2 regions of the Aeribacillus sp. FSL K6-3256 genome follow, and region 2 is predicted to be linked to the other one. Evidence: riboswitches for the same ligand, from Rfam matches in the RefSeq annotation. Region 2 holds a riboswitch; the other holds the start of a gene.
The links. A riboswitch is a leader RNA that binds a small molecule or an ion and turns the genes downstream of it on or off. The one in region 2 is predicted to bind cobalamin.
Positions count from the first base shown of each region.

Region 1 (3,192 bases), 1.6 Mb from region 2:
GTTCTTGATGGAGAGCATCATAAAATGCATCGATAATAAACTTTATGTTTTCTTCAATCGCATCTTTTAATATAAGAGTACAAATAAGATCATCCTTTGTCAGGCCAACCATCGCTAATTGTCTTTGATATTTTTCATCAGTCACTTCAAGTTTTACTTGTTGAAGATCTACTTGTTTTTCAAAAAGTGATGGAACTTGTTTTCTTTTTTTAAACATTGGTTGATTTCCCCTTCAAAATTCATTATTAGTGTCCATTGTATATATCGGCAATTAAAAATAGATGATCAACAATTTTTTCAATTAATTTTTAAAATTTATTCAAATTCGTTACATTCAATATTCGAAAATGAAATATTTTCTATAAAACTAAAGATTACTGTTGACGAAAAACATGTTTAAAGGCGATTATAAATAGTAAAAATCTGAAAGAGCTCTATTCCGAAATAACTTTGGATACACCGGACATTGAAAACAATAATTGGAATTTTGCTTGGTGAATATTTCTCGGTTACAACACAAATAATATTTTCTGTAAAAAAATCAAAGGAGGAACAATCATATGGCTCTCATTCCTTACGATCCTTTTTCTGAGATCAACCAATTTAGACGAAACATGAATCGCGTTTTTTCTGAAAGCTTCCCGCATTTTTTTGAAAACTTTGAGACTATGAATACCCCCCGGCTTGATATTCATGAAACTGCTAATGAAGTAATTGTTACGTGTGATTTGCCCGGCCTTGAAAAAAAGGAAGACGTTGACATTCATCTTGATCGCAACGTTCTTACGATCAGCGGCACAATTCAAAGAAGCAAAGAAGTAAAGGAAGAAGAAATGCATAGACGCGAACGGTTTGTCGGGCGGTTTCACCGCGCTGTTGCATTGCCGGCAAATGTAAAAGAAGAAGAAGTGAGCGCGACATATAAAAATGGCGTTTTGGAAATCCGTATTCCAAAACAAACCGAAAACAACAAAAAGAAAATTGATATTCAGTTTCATTAATTGTTTCGTGAGGTTGCAAAATTTCAATCAGCCTCACTTTTTTATTGCAATTTTCGCCAAGTACGATTATGATGAATATATAACACCAAAAATCTATATATTGTGTAATCAAAAACAATTAAATACTATATATTGAAAACCTAACGACAAAGGTGCTGTTTTCAGCTTAAAAGGGAATCCGGTGAGAATCCGGAACTGTCCCCGCAACTGTGAGTGCTACGAAATGAATAATCCACTGTACGTTTCGTATGGGAAGGATTCAAAGTAGGATGAAGCACGAGTCAGGAGACCTGCCTTTGTCCGAACGTTTCTAATTCTTCGGGGGTTGGGAAGATGAAACGATGGTTTGAATGGAGTAGTTTCGCCTTATAAACTGCCTCCCTTTTAATCATCGTTTGATCCGCTCAGCTTCCTGAGCGGTTTTTTATTTTGATAAGGAGGATGTTTGATGAATATTACGAAAGCATTAAATCTATACGAGGTTTTTCAAAATCATTTTAACAGGAGCGATTGGGAGCTTTATCTAAGGCAGCTTGAAAAAAAGTTTCCATCCCTTTCCTTTCATGAATACAGCGAGAGAGTGTCGACAACCCTACAATACCAGCAGATTGATGATCTTGAAAAATTTACAAACCTGCTGATTATTGAAGCTTTAGCAAACATTTCGGAAAGTGAGCCGGATTGGACTTTTTTAGCTGCACACGTATTTCTTGAAAAAATTTACTATGAAGCGAGCCAAAACAGAAATTACAACCAACCGGGCTACGGCGATTTTTATTTGTTAATCGAAACATTAACCGATCTTGGAATCTACAACCCTCTTTTGCTAGAGCATTATTCAAAAGAGGAAATTATGGAGCTGGGAAATGCCATTGATCCTGAGAAGGACAAGCTGTTTACATACATCGGATTAAGGACTCTTTACGACCGGTATTTAGCTAAAGATTTTCATAAACGAACATTTGAGCTACCACAGGAACGTTTTATGATCATCGCTATGACGTTAATGATCAACGAGCATCCGTCCAAACGTTTGCATCTTGTAAAGGAAGCGTATTGGGCATTGAGCCATTTATATATGACGGTTGCAACACCGACATTGGCTAATGCAGGAAAATCAGTCGGTCAGCTTTCAAGCTGCTTTATTGATACGGTAGACGACAGCCTTCAAGGCATTTATGATTCGAACACTGATATTGCCAATGTTTCTAAAAGCGGCGGAGGCATTGGAGTTTATTTAGGGAAAATCAGAAGCCGCGGAAGCGATATCCGGGGGTTCAAAGGAGTTTCATCAGGTGTCATTCCTTGGATGAAGCAATTAAATAATACTGCAGTGAGCGTCGACCAGCTCGGCCAAAGAAAAGGAGCAATTGCCGTTTATTTGGATGTTTGGCATAAAGATATTTTCGCCTTCCTTGATGCAAAATTAAATAACGGAGATGAACGGCTGCGCACCCATGATTTATTTACAGGTGTATGCATTCCTGACCTATTTATGGAGCAAGTTGAAAAGCGCGGGGACTGGTATTTGTTCGATCCCCACGAAGTTCGCAAAGTCATGGGATTCAGTCTGGAAGATTATTATGATGAAGAAAAAGGTAACGGCAGCTTTCGGGAAAAATATTTTGAGTGCGTGAATCATCCTTCCTTATCTAAAGAAAAAGTGCCTGCGATTGAAATAATGAAACGGATTATGATCAGCCAGCTTGAAACGGGAACGCCTTTTATGTTTTATCGGGATGAAGTGAATCGAAAAAACGCAAACAAGCATGCCGGCATGATTTATTGCAGCAATTTATGCACAGAGATTGCGCAAAATCAAAGTGCTACTACTGTTGAAGAACAATATGTTGAAGATGGAAAAATTGTCATTGTGAAAAAGCCCGGCGATTTCGTCGTCTGCAACCTTTCTTCCATCAACTTGGCACGGGCTGTCCCAGACAACGTTCTGGAACGTTTAATCCCTATTCAAGTGCGGATGCTGGACAACGTTATCGATTTAAATAACATTCCGGTATTACAGGCGAAGCTTACAAATGAAAAATACCGTGCAATCGGTCTTGGAACGTTTGGCATGCATCATTTATTTGCACTAAAGGAAATTACATGGGAAAGCGACGAGGCAGTCCAATTTGTCGACCAATTATATGAAAAAATTGCGTATTTAACCATTCAGTCGAGTATGGAGCTC
Region 1 is NZ_CP150188.1:2,940,135-2,943,326, forward strand. It holds gene NSQ84_RS14140 (globin-coupled sensor protein) at 1-217, opposite strand, end outside; gene NSQ84_RS14145 (Hsp20/alpha crystallin family protein) at 561-1,001, shown strand; cobalamin riboswitch at 1,135-1,314, shown strand; gene NSQ84_RS14150 (ribonucleoside-diphosphate reductase subunit alpha) at 1,450-3,192, shown strand, end outside.
Region 1: linked by a shared signal. The riboswitch ahead of NSQ84_RS14150 (ribonucleoside-diphosphate reductase subunit alpha) and the one ahead of NSQ84_RS06360 (ABC transporter substrate-binding protein) in region 2 are both predicted to bind cobalamin.

Region 2 (3,192 bases):
TGCCAACTGCTCCTTCGCATTTTCCAAATGTTGAAAAGCCCCTGCTTGAACACGGTAAAAACTTGTGCCGTTAACATTAGCAGGTGAAATAAAACTGTCCACGTTTTTTCCCTTCAGTTCCTTTACGCGTTGTTCTGCATTTTTACGCTCTTTGAAGGAACCGGCAATCACTTTGTAAAGCGTGTTGTTTGAAACAGGAGCCGACGGTTTTGTCGACGGCTTTTTTGTTGTGCTTGCCTTTCTCTTTAAATTAAGGGCTTTTCCTATTCCTTCCGCCACACTGACGGCAAAATCACTTATAAAAGCAGAAGAGGTTAACAATTTGATATCGTTAGGATTATCGATAAATAATGTTTCCAATAGAACCGCGGGCATTTTCGTTTCTCTCAACACAAAAAAATTGGCGCTTTTTTTTCCGCGGTCCTGTACGTTATATTTTGGCCCGATTACGCTCATAATATGATTATGAATGATGGAACGGTATTGAATCGTTTTATTGGATGCACCGCGGTTGTAAATATAGCTTTCAAATCCTGTTCCGCCCCCTGAATTGACATGGATGGAGCAGAAAAAATCGACATTTAGTCTGTTTGCCAAACTCGTTCTTTCTTCTAAACTGACAGTGCGATCGTTCGTTCGTGTCATCACGACATCTACTTGAAAGTTTTCTAGCAAATGGTCTCTGGCCATTAAGGCAATAGTCAGCGTAAAGTCTTCTTCTTCATAGCTTCTAAATGTTGCACCAGGATCACTTCCACCGTGGCCTGGGTCTAAAAGAACGACTGTCACTTATGGATCCTCCTTCGTTCCTAAAATCAATTACCCATCCATTAAAATTTTATTCATTTTTACGGCAATCGGTTCAAATCAACACGGTTGAATTGAAAACCTTATAAAAAGTCCAATATAAAACTTGACATAGCATTTTCACATTTTTTCTACCAGAACGGATTTGAATGATGTATAATTACATTCGTCGACAATTTCATTCAAAAGCAAACAGGTGCGGACACTTTTGTCCGCTTAAAAGGGAAGTTTGGTGAAAATCCAACGCGGTCCCGCCACTGTGAATGGGAGCAACCTGAAAATGCCACTGTGTCTACGGGAAGGTTCAGGGAGCGATGACCATGAGCCAGGAGACCTGCCTGTTTGAACACGCCTAAAAACCCTACGAGGATAGGGAGGTGTTTGAAAACAGAACAAAGCGATATGCTTGTTTTCAGACATCTTCTTATCAAAAAAAGAAGATGTTTTTTTATTGGAGGAGGAACGTCATGAAAAAGTTTTCTGCACTGTTTTTATCGTTATTGCTTTTAGTTGGACTTCTAGTGGGCTGCGGACAAACGAATAATGCAGAACAAAAAGAAAATAACAGCAACGCGAGCGAACAAACATCCAAATTATTCCCAGTTACAGTGAAGGACGCATTAGGTGAAGATGTAACAATCAAGGAAAAACCGAAGCGTATTGTTTCACTTATTCCAAGCAATACAGAAATTGTTTACACACTAGGGTTAGGCGATCAAATTGTTGGGGTAACAGAATTGGACAACTATCCGGAAGAAGTGAAAAACAAGGAAAAAGTCGGTGATATGAATTTCAACGTGGAAAAAATCATTTCTTTGAAGCCTGATCTTGTTTTAGCGCATGCTTCAAGCGCTGCAAATGCCAAAGAAGGATTAAACCAATTGAAAGAAGCCGGCATTACCGTATTTGTTGTTGAGAATGCAACATCGTTTGAACAAGTGTATCAAACTATTCAGACGATCGGGAAAATTACCGGAACGAAAGAAAAAGCAGATGAAATCGTTCAAAATATGAAAACAAAAGTAAATGAATTAAAAGAAAAAGCGAAAAATATAACAGATGACGAAAAGCAAAAAGTGTTTGTCGAAATCAGTGCTCCGCCTCAGCTGTATACAACAGGAAAAGGAACGTTTATGGATGAAATGCTTGCCATCATCAATGCGGAAAATGCAGCGGGCGATCAGGAAGGATGGCCGCAAATAACGGAAGAGGCGGTAGTGAAATTAAATCCTGATACCATCATCATCACCTATGGAAATTATGTTGAAAACGCAACTGAACAAGTTCTTGGCCGCAAGGGATGGGAAAATGTTACAGCCATTAAAGAAAAGCGTGTTTATGAAGTGAATGAAGATTTAGTGAGCCGTCCAGGTCCAAGATTGGTAGAAGGAGTAGAAGAACTTGCAAAAGCGGTTTACCCGGATGTATTCGAATAATAAACACGTGGTCGCCTATATGGTGACCGTTTGTTTTCTTGTTTTTTCTATTTTTCTTGGTGTTTCCATCGGGACGTTTCCAATATCATTTTTTGATATTTTGCAAATGATTGGGGACGCCCTTTTTCACATGGGCGGAAATGGCAGCGTTGATGAAAACACGCAAAATATCGTCATGAGTATCCGTTTGCCGCGCGTTATTTTGGCTGGCCTTGTCGGCGCTTCGCTAGCTCTGGCAGGGGCATCCTTTCAAGGACTTTTGCAAAATCCTTTGGCAGATCCTTATACGCTCGGCGTATCTTCTGGTGCATCATTAGGAGCTGTTTTTGTTCTTTTTTTCGGGATTCACATTCCGTTTTTCGGATTTTTTACATTGCCGGTAGCCAGTATTTTAACCGGATTCATGACGATAATTTTTGTGATTTTTTTCGCAGGAATGATTGATAAAGCGATGAGGATTGAAACGATCGTGTTGACGGGAATCATCATGAGCTCCTTTTTAGGGGCTTTGATTTCTTTTATGATCGCGATGTCCGGTGAGGAATTGAGGCAAATCGTCAACTGGCTTCTAGGCAGCGTATCGATGCGCGGCTGGGTATATGTTATGATGCTTTTGCCTTTTTTCGTCGTCGGCTCTTTATTGATTTTAGCCAACGGAACAGAGCTGAACGCGCTCGCCTTCGGAGAAGAAAAAGCGCATCAATTGGGGGTAAACGTGAAAAAGAGGAAATTATTGATCTTGACATCAGCCTCCATTTTAGCTGGTGCAGCCGTCGCGATAAGCGGAACGATCGGATTTGTAGGGCTTGTCGTTCCTCATTTGAACAGGCTGCTTTGGGGAAATGATTACCGGCATCTTCTTCCCCTATCCGCTTTATTTGGGGCTGGCTTTTTAATTTTAGCAGACTTGGTATCGAGAACAATTATGTCGCCAACCGAACTTCCTATC
Region 2 is NZ_CP150188.1:1,305,946-1,309,137, forward strand. It holds gene NSQ84_RS06355 (N-acetylmuramoyl-L-alanine amidase) at 1-789, opposite strand, end outside; cobalamin riboswitch at 985-1,164, shown strand; gene NSQ84_RS06360 (ABC transporter substrate-binding protein) at 1,275-2,243, shown strand; gene NSQ84_RS06365 (iron ABC transporter permease) at 2,209-3,192, shown strand, end outside.